DNA from 3 places in the Enterobacter pseudoroggenkampii genome. Region 1 is predicted to be linked to each of the others. Evidence: predicted binding sites of a transcription regulator. Region 1 holds the regulator's gene; each other region holds the start of a gene.
What was found. Region 1 encodes Fur, which represses iron uptake genes when iron is present. Its sites were predicted from a motif close to ATAATAATGAGAACNACTATCAA; they were not measured.
Positions count from the first base shown of each region.

Region 1 (6,629 bases):
GCCTGCAGAAGGTAACGCTGATCGGGCATTCAATGGGTGGTAAAGCGGTGATGGCCCTGACGGCACTGGCCCCGGACCGTATTAGCGGCCTGGTGGTAATTGACGTCGCGCCCGTGGATTATGACGTCCGTCGTCACGACGAGATTTTTGCCGCCATTAATGCGGTCACAGAAGCGGGTGTCGCGACACGCCAACAGGCGGCTGCCGTCATGCGTGAGCATCTTGATGAAGAAGGCGTCGTGCAGTTCCTGCTGAAGTCGTTTGTTGACGGGCAATGGCGTTTTAACGTGCCGGTGCTCTGGGACCAGTACAACAACATCGTGGGCTGGAAAACCGTCCCCGCCTGGCCGCACCCTACCCTCTTTATTCGCGGCGGAAACTCACCTTACGTAACCGACGCGTACCGCGACACGCTGCTGGCCCAGTTCCCGCAGGCTCGCGCCCACGTTATTGCCGGTGCCGGGCACTGGGTGCATGCGGAAAAACCTGACGCCGTGCTGCGCGCCATTCGCCGCTATCTTGCTGATACTGCAAATTGATTAAAAAGAGAGCGACTGGAAGGCTGCAGGCGTCCAGTCGTTGGCGTGCCGTTTTTGGTGATGTATGATGGCGCGCTTATCGCCCGGGCATTAGCAGGGCGGCGTGTTTCCCCCGAAGTCTCAGAATCATGGCCAAAGAACAAACGGACCGTACGACACTAGATCTGTTCGCGAATGAGCGTCGCCCGGGACGACCCAAGACGAATCCGCTTTCGCGCGATGAACAGCTGCGTATCAATAAACGCAACCAGCTTAAACGCGATAAAAATCGTGGGCTTAAGCGTGTCGAACTGAAGCTTAACGCCGACGCCGTCGATGCGCTGAACGAGCTGGCCGACGCGCGAAATATCAGCCGCAGTGAACTCATTGAAGAGATGTTGATCGCTCAGCTTGAAACGTTACGCGGCCAGGCATAAGTCTGAAAATCCCCTTTATCGCCCTTTTCATGTAGCACAGAGTGCAGTCCTGCGCGATAGCTGTTTCCGCAGGGTTGCCAGTTCTGCTATTATTGCCCTTATCCGTGGCCGAATTGCGCCACCATACTATTAAGTTTCAAGAGGTTATTTTACTCATGGCAATCATCGGCATTTTCTTTGGCAGTGATACCGGCAATACCGAAAATATCGCAAAAAACATTCAAAAACAGCTCGGTAAAGACGTTGCTGATGTGCATGACATCGCCAAGAGCAGCAAAGAAGATCTGGAAGGCTATGACATTTTGCTGCTGGGTATCCCAACCTGGTACTACGGTGAAGCCCAGTGCGACTGGGATGATTTCTTCCCGACGCTGGAAGAAGTCGACTTCAACGGTAAGCTGGTCGCCCTGTTTGGCTGTGGCGATCAGGAAGACTACGCCGAATACTTCTGTGACGCGCTGGGCACCATCCGCGACATCATTGAGCCGAATGGCGCGGTTATTGTAGGCCACTGGCCGACCGCCGGTTACCACTTCGAAGCGTCTAAAGGCCTGGCCGATGACGATCACTTCGTGGGTCTGGCCATCGACGAAGACCGTCAGCCAGAACTGACCGCCGAGCGTGTTGAGAAGTGGGTGAAGCAGATCCGTGAAGAACTGCACCTGGACGATATTCTGAACGCCTGATTATTTCGCGGCGCAACTGCGGTTGCGCCCATGCCCCAGGTCAAACCGATTAAATTAATCGCTACAATCTTTTAACTTTTTCGCCCAGACCTGTACAATGTCTCCCTGATAAAATGTGGTTTTCCATTGAGCAAGTTTGTTGGTGATACCCCATTTTTATAAGCATATTTTGCCTGAGACTTGCAGTTTTCATTTAGCCATGGCAGTTCTATAATGAGACGCATTATCCCAGGTGCATTTTCTGTCACTTCCTACAGAAGTGAATCGTTTAGCAACAGGACAGATTCCGCATGACTGACAACAATACCGCATTAAAGAAGGCTGGCCTGAAAGTTACGCTTCCTCGGTTAAAAATCCTTGAAGTGCTTCAGGGTCCAGACAATCACCATGTCAGTGCGGAAGACCTTTATAAACGTCTTATCGACATGGGTGAAGAGATTGGGCTGGCTACCGTCTATCGCGTGCTGAACCAGTTTGATGACGCGGGCATTGTTACCCGTCATAATTTCGAAGGCGGTAAATCTGTTTTCGAACTGACCCAGCAGCAGCACCACGATCACCTGATCTGCCTCGATTGCGGCAAGGTCATTGAATTCAGCGATGATTCCATCGAATCACGCCAGCGTGAAATCGCCGCGCGTCATGGCATCCGCCTGACCAACCACAGCCTGTACCTTTACGGTCATTGTGCTGAAGGCGATTGCCGCGAAGACGACCACGCGCACGACGCGAAATAAACAAGTGTTCATACTCTGAGCCAGCCGTAAGGTTGGCTTTTTTTTGCCTAAAAAAATGCCCGGTGGCGCAGCGCCACCGGGCATGATAACAGCGAGTTACTTACTGTTATTGCTTCGAATTTCTTTCCAAATCTGGTCGCAACGCTTCGCCACTTCCTGATCGTTACCGGTTTTACGCGCCTGGATACAGGCCTGGTAATCCATTACGCGGACATTTTCCTGCGTCGCGAACTGCTCATGCGCTTTCTCTTTCTTCAGCACGTTTAGCACGCTCTGACAGGCTTCAATTTTTTCCGGCGAACCTTCCGCAGTATTAATGCAGGCGCTATATGCCTCCTTCAGGCGGGAGTCCTCTTTTGGTGCCTGAGTCTGCGCACACGCCACCAGCCCTGATGCCAGCAACGCGACGACTACGATTTTTTTCATCATATACAGTCTCCATACCGGCGGGACTCAGCCCGCCAGTGCGTTTATCAGAAGATGGTGAATGGGGCGATAACCATGAATTTCACGTCACGTTCATCCTGGAAGATGTTGCCGTAACCGCCCGCATAGCTCGGGATATCGGAGTGGTTGTCATACTGGGTGAAGTGCAGTTTGAACATCGTGCCTTTCGCGCGGCCATCCTGCAGGGTATAGATTGCATCCAGGCTGTAGGAAGACTCTTTCAGGCGATAGTTGGGATCGTAGTATGCGTCCGGTGTTGCCATATCGGCAGGTTTTGCGTCCCAGGCGTAAGCGTAAGAAGCGCCCACCGCCCAGCCAGGCAGGTTCCAGTTTTTCAGGTCGTACATTGCACCGAAGAAGACCGCTTTCTCGCCGTCGGCGTTGAAGTCTGAGCGGTTATCCCACCAGATATCAAGACGGCCGTTGGAGGAGGCGTAGGTCGGAGTCATACGCTGCAGGAAGTAGCCCTGCTGCCCTTCCGCCTTCACCCATGTGCCTTCCAGACGCAAATCAACCTGACCAACCTTGTAGCCGAAGGTGAGTGCCTGCAGCCACGCGGTGCCGTCATAAATGTCATTGACCCCACCGTTACTGACTTTATCGCGCGTACCGTAGAACTGGTAGCTGGTACTCAGCGGGCTACCCGCGACATCAAACTTATAGCTGGCCTTGGCAAAGTACTGATCGATATAGCCTTGTGCCTGACCAAATGCCGCTTCAAGCACCAGATCGTTTTTGAAGTCGTATTTCGCGCCCAGCGAGTGCAGGTAATCGACTTTGGTTTTTTTATCGTTCTGGTAGAACTTGTCCATCTCGATGTGCCAAGGCGCTTTGTACTCGTTGGTCCACATATAGGAGAAGCTCAACGCACCCGCATCACCGTAGTCAAAGTTAGCCCCCGCTTCCGCACCCTGATAGGTACCCGGCATAAAGCTCCAGTGTGGCGCTAACAGAGTCTGGCCAGTTGGCTGAATATAACCGCCGCGCGCCCATACCGGACCGTATTTAAATTTCGCCGCGGCTTTGTAAAGGCTTATACCGCTCTTATCCCCGGACCAGTCTTCATCATAGGCTTTGTTGCTGGAGGAGAAGGCGATTTCGTTCGGGTGGCCGCTGTCGCCGTTTTCCGCCATTTCAATCGCGGTAAACGCAGCAATATCCAGACCGAACATATCCGCGGCATAGCCTGACTGGAAGTCCAGGTTGGCGTTCCAGGTGGAGTGAGAAAGGTTGGTTTTGTATTTATCTTCAGTGACGTCTTTACGGTCACGCTCACGCTGCCAGTAATAAATACCGCCCGTGAGGGTAGAATCTTCGATGAAACCCGCTGCTTTTGCCTCTGGCGCAATCACAAGTCCCGACATTGCTGTCACACCGGCAATAGCCAGCGCCAGCGCACTACGTTTGCCACTGAACGTACGCATAGATTATTCCTCTTTGACGAATTAAAACGCCTGAAACGGCGTAAATAAAAAAGACCAAATGGTCAGGGGTAGTTTTAAATACCCTCGAATTAACTACCGTCTTTAGGTTATTTTTCGCGACGCGAATTATCAATGCTTTTTAGCGGACAAAAGTCAGGATTATGACGAAGTGCACATAATTGGTAGTGCTTTGTAACATTTACGGGAAGGCGAGGAATGATGGGGAATTATCAGGTATTTCAGTGGGTAGACGTGGTATCTCTTTCCTTTTATGTAACATTTTTGATTTTCGCAATGGCACAAACTTTTTTTTAAAAAATAAGTAGCACCTCATTGACCTGATATTTTCATGACACCTCTTTAGGCCCTGGCTTAATACCCTGATCGTTATATAAAAAAACGCCGCACAGTGCGGCGTTTGTCTCTCATTGACCAGAGCAGCAATATTATTCGCCGATCTTCGTCCAGGTATCACGCAGACCTACAGTACGGTTAAATACTGGTTTTTCCGCGGTGCTGTAACGACTGTCCAGGCAGAAGTAACCTTCACGTTCGAACTGGAACGCTTTGCCCGCTTCAGCGGCTTTCAGAGAAGGTTCCGCATAACCCTGCTTGATCACCAGCGATTCCGGGTTGATGGTCGCCAGGAAGTCTTCCGCCGCACCCGGGTTAGGCACGCTGAACAGACGATCGTACAGACGAATTTCTACCGGCAGCGCGTGGGATGCGCTCACCCAGTGGATAACGCCCTTCACTTTACGGCCGTCAGCAGGATCTTTGCTCAGCGTTTCAGCGTCATAAGAACAGAAGATGGTGGTGATATTCCCTTCCGCATCTTTTTCAACGCGCTCGGCTTTGATGACGTAAGCATTACGCAGACGCACTTCTTTACCCAGCACCAGACGCTTGTACTGCTTGTTGGCTTCTTCGCGGAAGTCAGCGCGGTCAATCCAGATCTCGCCGCTGAACGGCACGTCACGGCTTCCCATTTCCGGTTTGTTCGGATGGTTAGGCATGGAGACCAGCTCGCTTTCACCCTGCGGATAGTTTTCGATGACCAGTTTCACCGGGTCGATAACCGCCATCGCGCGCGGGGCGTTTTCGTTGAGATCTTCACGAATGCAGGATTCCAGGGAAGCCATCTCAATGGTGTTATCCTGCTTGGTCACGCCGATACGCTTGCAGAATTCACGGATTGACGCCGCGGTGTAACCACGACGGCGCAGACCGGAGATGGTCGGCATACGCGGGTCATCCCAGCCCTCAACGTGCTTGTCGGTCACCAGCAGGTTCAGCTTACGCTTGGACATCACGGTGTATTCCAGATTCAGACGAGAGAACTCGTACTGGCGCGGGTGCACAGGAATGGTGATGTTATCCAGCACCCAGTCGTACAGACGACGGTTATCCTGGAACTCCAGCGTACACAGCGAGTGAGTGATGCCTTCCAGCGCATCGCTGATGCAGTGGGTAAAGTCGTACATCGGGTAGATGCACCACTTGTTACCGGTCTGGTGGTGTTCTGCGAACTTGATGCGGTACAGCACCGGATCGCGCATCACGATGAACGGAGACGCCATGTCGATTTTGGCACGCAGGCACGCTTTGCCTTCTTCGAAGCCGCCGGCACGCATTTTTTCAAACAGCGCCAGGTTCTCTTCCACGCTGCGATCGCGGAACGGGCTGTTTTTGCCCGGCGCGGTCAGCGTACCGCGGTATTCGCGGATTTCGTCAGCAGACAGCTCGTCGACATACGCCAGACCTTTGTTGATAAGCTCTACCGCATAGGCGTACAGCTGATCGAAATAGTCAGAGGAGTAGCAGATGTCGCCAGACCAGTTGAAGCCCAGCCACTGCACGTCGTTCTTAATGGACTCAACGTATTCGATGTCTTCTTTTACTGGGTTGGTGTCATCGAAACGCAGGTTGCACTGGCCCTGGTAGTCCTGGGCAATGCCAAAGTTCAGGCAGATAGATTTTGCATGCCCGATGTGCAGGTAGCCGTTCGGCTCCGGCGGGAAACGGGTATGGATTGTGGTGTGCTTACCACTGGCCAGATCTTCATCGATGATCTGACGAATAAAGTTACTCGGGCGGGCTTCTGCCTCACTCATCGTGGATTCCTCAAAGCGTAAACAACGTATAACGGCGTATGATCTTATAAGCCGGACGTAGTGACAACCCTTAAAACGTCTCTGAAGAAAATAATGGGGGCATTTGCTGCAAAAAAAAGCGGCGGAGGATATCCCCCGCCGCTTAAGGCATGACTCTACTCAGGAGCGATTACTTGCCTTTAATCTCATATAGCGGTGTTTGACCCGCAACAACCTGACCTTTCGCCTGGATGACCAGACCGCTGAAGTCGTCAATGTTGCTGCAA
Region 1 is NZ_JAPMLV010000001.1:407,652-414,280, reverse strand. Features, by position in the region: gene ybfF (esterase) at 1-539, shown strand, start outside; gene ybfE (LexA regulated protein) at 668-955, shown strand; gene fldA (flavodoxin FldA) at 1,111-1,641, shown strand; gene fur (ferric iron uptake transcriptional regulator) at 1,932-2,378, shown strand; gene chiQ (ChiQ/YbfN family lipoprotein) at 2,475-2,804, opposite strand; gene chiP (chitoporin ChiP) at 2,852-4,249, opposite strand; gene glnS (glutamine--tRNA ligase) at 4,696-6,363, opposite strand; gene nagE (N-acetylglucosamine-specific PTS transporter subunit IIBC) at 6,533-6,629, opposite strand, start outside.

Region 2 (6,629 bases), on a different contig from region 1:
AAACGCCAGGTTAAAATAATGTTGCACAATATTTAATCATGCCGGAGCAACCGAAACGGGATTTAGCGGTACAGGAAAGAGAGGATAAATGAGGACGGAAACGCGCAGCTGCACTAAAGAGGTGCATTCGCTGCAACTTAAGTGGGCGTTAACGGGTCATGCTTTACAGGTAATTTCTTTACGAAAGTATTTGAAATCAATGAATTAAAAAATCGTACAAAAAGTATGGTTTAAGTCAAATCTGCGATCTCCATCAAGTTTAACAACTAAAGATAAATTGTTTACCGCCGAAAAAACATTGACCCACAAAATTAACATTCAAATAACCTGCAAGGGATGCCCACGATGTCCTCTCCAACCTATGTCACCCAGAATGAATATCCTCTGGACGATGACACCACCTTAATGTCTACCACAGACGTCCACAGCTATATCACACACGCCAACGACACCTTTGTGCAGGTGAGCGGCTACCAGCTCGATGAGCTGACGGGCCAGCCGCACAATATGGTACGCCATCCCGATATGCCAAAAGCCGCGTTTGCCGATATGTGGTACACGCTGCAGCAGGGCGAGCCGTGGAGCGGGATTGTTAAAAACCGGCGCAAAAACGGCGACCACTACTGGGTGCGTGCGAATGCGGTACCGATGGTGCGCCGCGGGCAGGTGACGGGCTATATGTCCATTCGCACCAAAGCCACAGCGGAAGAGATTGCCACCGTGGAGCCGCTCTACCGGGCGCTGAACGACGGGCGCTGTAAAAAACGTATTCATAAAGGGCTGGTGGTCGGAAAGGGCTGGCTGGGCAAACTGCCGGCAATGCCGCTGCGCTGGCGCGTGCGCAGCGTGATGGCGGTGCTTTTTGCCGTACTCGCCGCCACGCTGGTCGCGACCTCCGCCGGGTGGATGCCGCTTGCCGCAGCCGCGCTGGTAATGCTGCTGGGGACGCTGCTGTTTGAGCAACAGATTGTCCGCCCGATCGAGAATGTGGCGCAACAGGCGCTGAAGGTCGCAACCGGCGAGCGCAACAGCGTGCAGCACCTGAACCGCAGCGACGAGCTGGGGCTGACGCTGCGTGCGGTCGGGCAACTGGGCCTGATGTGCCGCTGGTTAATCAATGACGTGTCGAGCCAGGTGGTGAGCGTCCGTGACGGCAGCGACAGGCTGGCGCAGGGAAATGAAGATCTGAACGATCGGACGCGTCAGACCGTGGCGAACGTGCAGCAGACCGTCGCGACAATGAACCAGATGGCCGCGTCCGTTCAGAGTAACTCCGAAACCGCCGCCGAGGTGGACAAACTCTCCTTGGCCGCGAGCAGCGCGGCAACGAAAGGGGGCAATGCGATGCAGACCGTCGTTAAAACGATGGATGACATTGCCGACAGCACGCAGCGAATTGGCTCGATTACCTCCCTGATTAACGATATCGCTTTCCAGACCAATATTCTGGCGCTAAACGCGGCGGTTGAAGCAGCAAGGGCAGGGGAGCAGGGTAAAGGGTTTGCCGTGGTCGCGGGTGAAGTCCGTCATCTCGCCAGCCGCAGCGCCAGTGCGGCTAATGATATTCGTAAACTCATTGATGCCAGCGCCAGCAAGGTGCAGTCCGGCTCTGAGCAGGTACACGCCGCAGGCCGTACGATGGATGATATCGTTGTGCAGGTGAAAAACGTGACGCAGCTTATCGCCCAGATCAGCCACGCGACCTCCGAGCAGGCAACCGGACTGTCAGAGTTGACCCGCGCGGTGGCTGAACTCGACAGCATCACGCAGAAAAACGCCGACCTGGTCGAGGAGAGCGCCCACATTTCTGCGATGGTGAAGCATCGCGCCGGACGCCTTAAGGATGCGGTGACTGTGCTCCATTGAGTCAATAATGTTCCGGAAAAGCCGTTTATTCCGTAAGGAATAAGCGGCTTTTTATTTTCTGGTTGTGACTATTAATGTATTTTATTGTTAAGTTCATATTAAATAACTAAAGAAAGTGCCTCAGTTATTTATTCCTGCCTAAGTCAGTTCTTCAGAATCCTGTTTCAAAAATACCTCGTTTGACGGTCTGGTAACGATCGATGAAGCAATATTAATAGCCTACACCTATGCATTGTGAGGGTTATGAAATAAAAAAACGATCAAAGTCATAAAGTTAGCAAATTCGTTACCGATAACAGCGATCGTCTGAGAAATAATCACATCGATGGAGAAAATATGTTCTTACATGACGTAAAGATCGGCACGAAATTATTTCTGGCGTTTGGATTCTTTATTGTCCTGATGGCGATCAGCGCGAGCCTGTCTCTGCTGAGTCTGAACCGGGCTAATAACGGGATGCAATCCATTATTACCAGTGATTATCCGACCACGGTAAAAGCGAACCAGTTAATCGATAACTTCCAGGAATTTATTAGCACGCAACAGCTGATGCTGCTGGATGAGCAGGGTACCTACACGGGGCAATCGCAGCAGCGCCTGAAAGAGATCAGCGAGCACATCACGGTGATCCTCGGCGAGCTGAACAACGCGCTGCAGGATCAAAAGTCTCAGCAGGTGCTGGCGGATATCCGCAGCGTGCGCCAGCAGTATCTGGACTCGCGCTACCGCATTTTGCAGGCGGTGCAGAACAACAATCGTGCGGGCGCTATTCAGGAGATGATGACCACCACCCTCGCCGTGCAGCAGGCTTATAAAGCGAAGGTGAAGGAGCTGATTACGATTCAAAACAGCGAGATGCAGAGTGCAGGGGCGCAGGTAGAAGGAGATTTCAGGTCTAACCGCCTGCTGCTGATCCTGATCACGCTCTTTAGCGTCGTGGCAGGCAGCCTGATTGGCTGGTTTATCGTGCGCGCTATCACACGTCCGCTCGGCGAGGCGGTGCATTTTGCAAAAGCCATTTCAGAGGGCGATCTGACGGGCAGCATCACGCCGCACGGCAAAGACGAAACGGGTCTGCTGCTGCATGCGCTGATGGAGATGAAGACGCGACTGTTGGACATTGTGCAGCAGGTGCAAACCGGCTCGGAGAATATCTCCAGCGCAGCCGCGCAGATTGTCGCCGGGAACCAGGATTTGGCCGCGCGCACGGAAGAGCAGGCAAGTTCTGTCGAACAGACCGCCGCCTCGATGGAGCAGATCACCGCGACGGTGAAAAATACTGCCTCGCATACCGGGGAAGCGACCAACCTTTCGGCCGATGCCGCCACGGTGGTCAAAAACAACGGTGAGATGATGAAGCAGGTGACCAGCAAAATGCGCCTGATTAACGAAACATCGAACCGGATGTCCGACATTATCGACCTGATCGACGCCATTGCGTTCCAGACCAACATTCTGGCGCTGAACGCGGCGGTAGAAGCGGCGCGCGCCGGCGAGCACGGACGCGGCTTTGCGGTGGTGGCCGGTGAGGTTCGCCAGCTTGCCCAGAAGAGCGCGTCGTCTGCCAGCGAAATCCGTGAGCTGATTGAGAGCTCCACCAGCCAGACCCAGGACGGGATGAACCTGGTCGAAAAAGCGAGTGGGCTGATCAACGGGATGGTGGGCAACGTGGAGGAGATGGACGTGATTCTGCGGGAAATTCGCCAGGCCAGCCACGAGCAGACGGAAGGTATCTCGCAGATTAACAGCGCGATTGGCCTGATTGATGCCACCACCCAGCAGAACTCCGCGCTGGTGGAGGAGTCTGTAGCTGCAGCGGCATCGCTTAACGAACAGGCGATGCACCTGAAAGAGCTGGTACGCGTCTTCCGCGTGAGCGAGCACGCGCCGGCTTAATCCAGCTGGGAGATCTCCAGCGCCGCGCGGTCAATCACGCCGATAATCTGCTTAAGCTGCGCGTCGCTGAGCTCTCCCTGATTCACCTTCAGGTCTAACACCGCTTTGAAGTTATCCAGCGCCCGCTTCATCTGCGGGTTTTTGCGCAGCTGAAAACCGACGCTGCGCGCTTTGATACGCACCTGGATCTGTTCCAGCTGTTCCCGGTTTTCATCCAGCCAGCGCTGTCCTTCAGCGGTAATCGCAATGCGCTTACGCCCGCTATCTTCTTCCGTAATGGTGATAAAGGTCTGATCCTGAAGATAATCCAGGGTTGGATAGATGACGCCCGGGCTCGGGGTGTAGTTTCCCTGGGTCAGGTTCTCGATCTCTTTGATCAGCTCGTAGCCGTGGCTCGCACTGCGGGTCAGGATATCCAGAATCACCAGCCGCAGATCGCCGTGGCCGAAAAAGCGCGGTCGTCGCCCGCCGCTGTCGTTTTCGTGTCGCATAACAGGTCCTTTAATTGATATATCTAAACTATATCTAAGATATATTCAGATGCAATCTAAAAGAGCTTGCATTTTTCATTATTAGTAATCATTATCATTTGAAAATTGATTTAGATATATCGTATTCACCAGAAAAGGGTCTAAAAATGGCATCTACTCGTTATCCACAGCGTGTTCGTAATGACCTGCGTTTTCGCGAGCTGACGGTGCTCCGCGTTGAGCGCGCCAGCGCGGGTTTCCAGCGCATTGTTTTAGGCGGTGAGGCGCTGGAGGGCTTTAGCTCCCGCGGTTTCGACGACCATACCAAAGTCTTTTTTCCGGCGCCCGGGACGACGTTTACGCCGCCGGTGGTCACCGATGAAGGCATCGACTGGGGCGACGGCGTGCGTCCGCAGGCGCGCGACTATACGCCGCTCTACGATGAGGCAAATCATGAGCTGGTTCTCGATTTCTTCATTCATGACGGCGGCATTGCCAGCAGCTGGGCGGTCGAGGCGAAAGCGGGCGACACGCTGACCATCGGCGGCCCGCGCGGTTCGCTGGTGGTGCCGGAGGATTACGCCTGGCAGCTGTACGTGTGCGACGAGTCCGGCATGCCCGCGCTGCGTCGACGCTTAGAAAGCATTGCTAAACTGCCGATTCGCCCGGAGGTTCATGCGGTCGTGACGGTCGGGGACGAATCTTATAAAGACTATCTGGCGCACCTGAGCGGGTTCAATATCACCTGGGTAGTGGGCCACAACGCGCAGGCGGTCGCAGACCATCTGGCGGCGCTGACCGTTCCGGGGGAAGACTACTTCATCTGGCTGACCGGGGAAGGGAAGGTGGTGAAAACGCTGAGCCGTCAGTTTGAAGCCGACGCGATTGACCCGCAGCTGGTGCGTGCCAGCGCATACTGGCACGCCAAATAATCAGGCGGCGGAATCCAGCTGCGCTTCGTTCACCTGATGTTCGAGCGAGGCGCGGACCTCGTGCAGCGCTTTCTCCTGCTGAGCGAAGTACGCTTCCATATTGTTGAGCGACGAGACCAGCAGCCAGGACTCCTCTTTCTCCAGTTCCGCCAGCTCGTTCACTAAAATGTCGATCTGCTCGCGGACCTGCGCCATTTTTTTGCGGATACGTTCCAGATCGTTCAGCCTGTCGCTGGCCATCAATGGCTCGAAGCCCTGTTGCAGGCGGGCTACCAGCGAGCGAATGGCTTTCACATCGCCGCTCTGCTTCGCCTGGTTAAGCTGCACCATCATGCTGTTGGCTTCTTCTTTCAAATCGTCCGCCACCAGATCCGGGTGGCAGAGCTTGCTCGCCTGCCGCCAGAGACGCTTGAGTTCGTTCTGGTCTTCTTCCGAAAGATGCTTACCTTTGCGCAGCCGCACTTCGGCATCGTGATGCTGTTCGCGATACTTCTCGTACTCTTCGTTCGCCTCGTCGCGCGCCTGACGCGCAGGCTCCTCTTCGCGCGTTAAGCCGCTCTCCAGCTCCAGCGCTTCGGCCAGCAGGTTGGCAATCAGATTGCTTTGCTGTTCCAGATGCTTACGCGCCTCAGCGGCCTGTACGGAATCGGCCGGGAGATCGCGCCAGCGCTGGGTGAGCGTCGCCAGCACCTCTACCGCCTGCGCCATATAGTGCTGGCAGCGACGGTAATCTTCCTCGCGACGACGCGCTTCCGCCTGCTGACGACGCAGGTTTAGCTCCGCCAGGGTTTTACGCAGGGCGAGGATCTGCTGCATCAGCGGCCCAAGGCGGGAAAAATAGAGATCGTTAAACTCATCAAGCTGCTGCACGCGGGCGTTGCGGCGGTCAATCAGATCGCGCAGACGCTCTTCCAGCGCCTTCAGTTCCAGCTTGCTGGCTGCCACCTGCGGGTCGCGCCACGGGGTGACGGCGCGCTGGCCCTGCAGCCAGGCGGTAATGGCCGCCATGGCCGCGGTGTAGTTCTTCTCCTCAAGCGCCACGACGATTGCCTGTAGCTCATCGTCAAACGCTTCATTTTTCAGGCGTGTCAGCTGGCTCTGGATGATGTCGTCATCTTCCAGTTCAATGGCATTTTTAATGATTTCTAGCCGTTTGATCGGTGTGCTCATGATGCCTTTCGCTTTGGCGCTTAAGTATTTGAGTTAAGGTTAGTTGTTGTAAAAGCTACAGGAAATAATACACACGGATGATGATCGGCGCGATGGGGGATTTCTTTAGTTTTGCAGTTTGTGAGGTGGGGAAGTGAGCAGGAGCCTGTAAGGTGGAGGGTGAGGATAGCTCCGTTTCCTGCTCTACCTGTGAAACCATTCTTGGCTATGGGCTTTGCAGTTCCTTCAACGCGCCTTGTGCGGCATTCTCAATCTGATTGCAGAACGCTTTACCGCCTTCGGGACAGCTATCCGT
Region 2 is NZ_JAPMLV010000006.1:11,939-18,567, reverse strand. Features, by position in the region: gene OTG14_RS19610 (methyl-accepting chemotaxis protein) at 346-1,866, shown strand; gene OTG14_RS19605 (methyl-accepting chemotaxis protein) at 2,203-3,762, shown strand; gene OTG14_RS19600 (PadR family transcriptional regulator) at 3,759-4,253, opposite strand; gene OTG14_RS19595 (siderophore-interacting protein) at 4,400-5,164, shown strand; gene OTG14_RS19590 (coiled-coil domain-containing protein) at 5,165-6,334, opposite strand; gene OTG14_RS19585 (hypothetical protein) at 6,540-6,629, opposite strand, start outside.
Region 2: the regulator Fur is predicted to act here: its motif matches at 4,329-4,351, upstream of OTG14_RS19595 (siderophore-interacting protein).

Region 3 (6,629 bases), 420 kb from region 1:
GATACCCGACTGATGCTCGCCATAAAACGGCTGCGTCTCCATGCGGGCATTGGGTGACAGCGTGCCGGGTGCGCTTTGCGGTTTCGCCGCATGCGCCACCGGACAACCACCGGCCAGAGCAAGCGCGCCCCCCAGCGCCCCTACTCCCTTTAACAACCGACGACGTGAAGGCTCAACCACGTCGTTCTCGCTATGCTTATTCATCGTGCTTAGTCCAGACCCAGTACGCCACGCAGCAGAGAGAGATCTTCCGCCAGGGCGGTGATCGGACCTTTCAGCGCGTTGCGGTCGGCATCGGTCAGCTTGTCGTAGGTCTCAAACCCGTCTTTGGTGCGGTACTTCGCCAGAATGGTGTCGACCTTTTTGAAGTTGGCATCCACTTTGGCCAGCAGCTCGCCGTTCTCTTTCTGCAGCTGAGGACGCAGCAGGTTAACAATTTTCTGCGCGCCGTCGACGTTAGCCTGGAAGTCCCACAGGTCGGTATGGCTGTAGCGATCTTCTTCGCCGCTGATTTTGCTCGCGGCCACTTCTTCAATCAGCCCGGCCGCACCGCCCACCACTTTTGATGGCGGGAAGGCCAGCTCGCTGATGCGCTTTTGCAGCTCCAGCACGTCGCTGTTCAGCTGGTCGGCATACTTCTCCATCCCTTTGGCAGAATTATCGCCAAACAGGGCTTTCTCCAGACGGTGGAAACCGGTGAATTTCGGATCGGCCGCTTTCTGCTCGAAATCATCTTCGCGGGCGTCAATGCTGCCATCAAGGTCAGAGAACAGCTCGGCGATCGGCTCGATGCGCTCGTAATGCTGACGGGTTGGCGCATAGAGGGATTTCGCTTTTTCGATATCCCCGGCCTTCACCGCATCGGTAAAGGCTTTGGTTGCCGTCGCCAGCTCCGCCGTCTCTTTGGTGACGTAGGCTTTATACGCGGTAATCGCATCGCCCAGGCTCAGCACCGCAGCGCCTTTCGCCGCATCGGCCGTCGCTTCACCTTTGACGATCAGCTTCCCTTTAGGGTTGGTCAGCAGACCGCAGGTCATCTCATACTCGCCCGGCTGCAGGTTGGCGGTCATCTTCTGGCTGAAGCCAGGGGCGATATTTTCACGCTCCTCCACCACCAGAACCCCTTTCAGGATCTCCCACTCCAGCGCCTTCTGGCTGTGGTTCTGAATAATGAACTGGGTTTTGCCGCTGTTCACCGTGAGGGTCATCGGCTCGCACTGCTTGTCGTTGACGGTGACCTTTACCTGTGGAACATCCGCGCCCCAGGCGGAGAATGCAGAAGCGAACAGCGCGGCAATGCCTGCGCATAACGCACTACGACGGAACTGAATTGCCATGACTCTTCCCTTTAAAAGTATGTTGTAACTAAATCTAAGATTACGGCGCAACGCGCGACGCCTGCGTGCCGGTACGCGGCGGCATAGCGAACAGCACCAGCGCCGGAACCAGATAAATAAAGTACATCGCCACTTCGCTGACGCTCGGCGTTTCCTGATAGCCGAAGATACCTTCGAGCAGGGTGCCGGTCAGAGAGTGCGTGGAGAGGACGTTGCTGAGGTCGAACGCCACGTCCTGGAAGTGGTTCCACAGGCCCGCTTCATGGAAGGCGCGAATCGCCCCTGCCGCCAGACCCGCGGCCACCAGCAGAATAAACAGGCTGGTCCACTTGAAGAAGGCGCCCAGGTTCAGGCGGATACCGCCCCAGTACAGCAGAAAACCGAGCACCACGGCCGTGGCGAGGCCCAGCATGGCCCCCAGCGGCGGCCAGATCCCCACATCCTGCTGAAACGCCGCCAGCAGGAAGAAAACAGACTCCAGCCCTTCGCGCGCGACGGCGAAAAAGACCATCATAATGAGCGCCCAGCCGTGGTTATTGCCCTTTTGCAGCGCGTTATCCACCGCCTGCTCCAGCTGCACCTTCACGTTACGGGAGACCTTACGCATCCAGAACACCATCCAGGTGAGGATCACCACCGCAATCACGGCGACGATACCCTCAAACAGCTCCTGCTCTTTCTGCGGAAACTCGCCGGTGGTTTCGTTGATGAGAATACCGAGGCCCAGACAGAGCGCCGCGGCAAGGAATACCCCGATCCACATGACGCCAATCCAGCGCCCGCGCTGGGTTCGCTTCAGATAACTGGCGATGAGGCTCACGATAAGGGCGGCTTCGAGCCCTTCACGTAACATAATGAGAAATGGAACAAACATGCCGACACCTTAAATGTTTATCGCGGTCAACTGATGCAAAGAAAGGTAAATTCTTGTGATAGTGATTATCATTACGACAGAAAGAAACACAAGCGAAATGTGCGGTGTTTTGATAACGAGTTGTAAACGCCCAGCCTGATAATAGTTTCAGGCGTTATCGTTAAGTTTATAAGTTATAACGAAAATGCCCATTTACGCTGATTCAGGGCTGTGGCTAAATAACCGCCTCAAACACCTGGTGAAATTAAATTATGTTTAAAATTGTCCATTTCCTGCTGGCGCTGGTCATTATTCTCGCGCTTGCCTGGCTGGTGAGTTTCGACCGCCGAAAAATTCGCATTCGTTTTGTTTTACAGCTGATTGTCATAGAAATTGCCCTGGCGTTCTTTTTCCTGCACGCCGAAAGCGGGTTATTCCTGATTAAATACGTCTCAGGATTTTTTGAGTCGCTGCTCAAATTTGCCGGTGAAGGCACCAATTTCGTCTTTGGCGGCATGGGAGAAAAAGGTCTGGCGTTCATTTTCCTCGGCGTACTTTGCCCGATTATTTTTATTTCCGCGCTGATTGGTATTCTTCAGCACTGGCGGATCCTGCCGATTTTTATTCGGGTAATCGGTACGCTGCTGTCAAAACTGAACGGTATGGGCAAGCTGGAATCCTTTAACGCGGTGAGTTCGCTGATCCTCGGCCAGTCGGAAAACTTCATTGCCTACAAAGGCGTTCTGGGCGATCTCTCCTCTCGTCGTCTCTTCACCATGGCAGCCACGGCGATGTCGACGGTCTCCCTGTCGATTGTCGGGGCGTATATGACCATGCTCGACGCTAAATTTGTCGTCGCAGCGCTGATTCTGAACATGTTCAGCACCTTTATTATTCTCACGGTCATCAACCCGACGCGCCCGGAAGCGGAGCCGGATATCAAACTGGAAAAACTGCATGAATCGCAGAGCTTCTTCGAGATGCTTGGCGAGTATATTCTGGCCGGTTTTAAGGTGGCGATGATTATTCTGGCGATGCTGATTGGTTTTATCGCGCTTATTAGTGCCGTTAACGCCCTCTTCTCCAGCGTATTTGGCATGAGCTTCCAGCAGATCCTCGGCTATGTATTTTATCCCCTGGCATGGCTAGTGGGGATTCCGCTGAGCGATGCCTTAAACGCGGGCAGCATTATGGCAACCAAGCTGGTGGCGAATGAATTTGTGGCGATGATTGAGCTGCAAAAAATAGCGCACCAGATGTCCCCGCGCGGGCTGGGCATTTTATCCGTCTTCCTGGTGTCGTTCGCGAACTTCGCCTCCATCGGCATCGTGGCCGGGGCGATTAAGGGCCTGAACGAGCAGCAGGGTAACGTGGTATCGCGGTTTGGTCTGCGTCTGGTGTATGGTGCGACCCTGGTGAGCCTGCTGTCGGCGAGCTTTGCGGGGTTGGTGCTGTAAGTTTTGTGCCGGGTGGCGCTTCGCTTGCGCGGGCCTACGATACAACAACGGCGGGTTATCCCGCCGTTTTCATTAAAACTGCACGCACACCGGCTGATCGACACGCATTACCGACTCCTGCGCGAAGCGTGACTTATAAATCCCGCGCAACGCTTCGATGTTCTTCTCGCTCTGCGCATCTTTACCGTGGATCAGCATCAACGCCTTGCTCGGTTCACGCGCCACTTTTCCGTCGTTCCCCAGCCACTGTCCGCGGGCATCAAATACCGTTAAGCCATCGCGAAAGCGCGGCGTCACGTCCTGGTCAACAAACTGCTGCCATTCGTTGCTGGTGATCTGCGCCCCGGCAGGACGGTTTAAGCCGAAATAGAGCGTGGTTTGCTGCATCTGGTTATCCGCTTTGCAGGTTTCTACCGCCGCATGTTGCGATGGCGCGTTGCAGCCCGCCAGCATCAACAATGCCGCCGCCATTAACCCTGTTTTGATTGTCATGCTTCGCTATCCTCATTGTTATAAGCACAGCGATATCAACGTAAATTGCAGAATTTAGCAAGAGAGGTTTATTCCCTCTCCCCTTTGGGGAGAGGGTTAGGGTGAGGGGAGAATTATTCCGGCTGCAGCTTAGACGGCGGTGCGGAGTGGTAGTGCGCGTCTGCTTCCGCAAAGCGTTTCTGCATGGAGGCAGACGGTGCTTTACCCAGCAGGCTGAAGACCACGATACCGATGCTGCCGAAGATGAAGCCTGGGATGATTTCGTACAGGCCCAGCCACGCGAACTGTTTCCAGACGATAACGGTCAGCGCACCGATAATCATTCCCGCCAGCGCGCCGTTACGGGTCATACGTGACCACATGACGGAGAACAGCACGACCGGACCAAATGCCGCACCAAAGCCCGCCCACGCGTAGCTCACGAGACCCAGCACGCGGTTTTCCGGGTTGGCCGCCAGCGCAATCGCAATCAGCGCCACCAGCAGCACCATAAAGCGCCCTACCCATACCAGCTCTTTCTGGCTCGCGCCCTTGCGCAGGAAGGCCTTATAGAGGTCTTCGGTGATCGCACTGGAGCAGACCAGCAGCTGGCAGCTCAGGGTGGACATCACCGCCGCCAGGATCGCGGAGAGCAGAATACCGGCAATCCACGGGTTAAACAGAATCTGCGCCAGCTCGATAAACACGCGCTCGGCGTTCTGGTTTACCGCGCCCGCCTGCGCCGGGTGATTGCTGAAGTAGGCAATACCGAAGAAGCCGACCGCACACGCGCCCGCCAGACACAGAATCATCCACGTCATACTGATGCGGCGCGCATGAACGATGGTATGGTGAGAATCCGCCGCCATAAAGCGCGCCAGGATGTGCGGCTGACCGAAGTAGCCCAGACCCCAGCCCATCAGGGAGACGATGGCGACAAAGTTCAGCCCTTTCAGCATGTCGACGTTTTCGATGCTCTTCTGCTTGATCACTTCCAGCGAATCGCCAAAGCCGCCAACGGTGAAAATCACAATCACCGGGGTCAGGATCAGGGCGAAGATCATCAGGCTCGCCTGCACGGTGTCGGTCCAGCTTACGGCCAGGAAGCCGCCCACGAAGGTATAGAGGATGGTTGCCGCCGCACCGGCCCACAGGGCAGTTTCGTAGCTCATGCCGAAGGTGCTTTCGAACAGGCGCGCACCGGCCACGATGCCGGAGGCACAGTAGATGGTGAAGAATACCAGGATCACCACCGCCGAGATAATACGCAGAACGCGGCTGTTATCTTCAAAGCGTCCGGTGAAGTAATCCGGCAGCGTCAGAGCGTTGTTGTTGGCCTCGGTGTGCACGCGCAGACGGCCTGCCACCAGCTTCCAGTTGATCCATGCACCGACGGTCAGACCGATGGCAATCCAGCTTTCCGAGATACCGGAAATGAAAATCGCGCCCGGAAGCCCCATCAGCAGCCAGCCGCTCATGTCGGAAGCGCCCGCAGAGAGTGCGGTCACCATTGGGCCTAAACTGCGTCCGCCCAGAATGTAGTCGTCAAAGTTTTTCGTTGAACGCCACGCCAAAAACCCTATCAGGATCATGCCAAATATATAAACGAGAAATGTCACCAGCATCGGTGTGCTAATAGCCATTCAAATTCTCCAAAAGTGTCGAGCGACAACCGTCCGGGTTGCCTTGTTATATGATCACCGGAACGTGGTGACGGTATCTTGTGTTTCGGTGAGGCGCGCTATCCTGCCGTATGCGCCCTCCGCTGACAAACGATTTAACACTGCATTTACATCAATTTCATCCCCGGCTTGATACGAGTTTCCTATAGGTTGCACTCGCTCACGCTTTTACGGGTTGCACCTTTTAAAAGTGTTAACTCCCGCATAAAAACAGGCTTCCCGGGACAAAGGCAGCATGTTTTTCCAGCTAACCACCCGTTAACAATTCATTCATTTCCCGGGTTGCAAACCAGGTCACATTTAACACGGTTGCACAAAGTTGCAACATGGTGGATATTTCACGCTAACGACCAAACACGATGAAAGCACAACAGGAGCTTTGGCATGGGTATGACCACCATGGGGGTTAAGCTGGATGACGCAACCCGCGAACGGATTAAGACCGCAGCAACCCGCATTGACCGCACGCCGCACTGGTTAATTAAGCAGGCGATTTTTAACTATCTCGAAAGACTCGAGAGCGACGAGGGGCTGCCGGAGCTGCCTGCCCTGCTGGCCGGTGCAGCGAACGAAAGCGAGGAAGCGCCAGCCGCTGGCGACGAGAGCCATCAGCCGTTCCTTGAATTTGCCGAGCAGATCCTGCCGCAGTCCGTCAGCCGTGCCGGCATCACCGGCGCGTACCGCCGCGCCGAAACCGACGCCGTGCCGATGCTGCTGGAGCAGGCTCGCCTGCCGGAAGCCGTTGCTGCCCAGGCGCACAGCCTGGCGTACCAGCTGGCTGACAAACTGCGTAACCAGAAGACCGCCACCGGCCGCGCCGGGATGGTTC
Region 3 is NZ_JAPMLV010000001.1:828,757-835,385, reverse strand. Features, by position in the region: gene efeB (iron uptake transporter deferrochelatase/peroxidase subunit) at 1-204, opposite strand, end outside; gene efeO (iron uptake system protein EfeO) at 210-1,337, opposite strand; gene efeU (iron uptake transporter permease EfeU) at 1,378-2,211, opposite strand; gene OTG14_RS03990 (NupC/NupG family nucleoside CNT transporter) at 2,463-3,647, shown strand; gene OTG14_RS03985 (DUF3574 domain-containing protein) at 3,720-4,139, opposite strand; gene putP (sodium/proline symporter PutP) at 4,253-5,761, opposite strand; gene putA (trifunctional transcriptional regulator/proline dehydrogenase/L-glutamate gamma-semialdehyde dehydrogenase) at 6,185-6,629, shown strand, end outside.
Region 3: the regulator Fur is predicted to act here: its motif matches at 2,267-2,289, upstream of efeU (iron uptake transporter permease EfeU).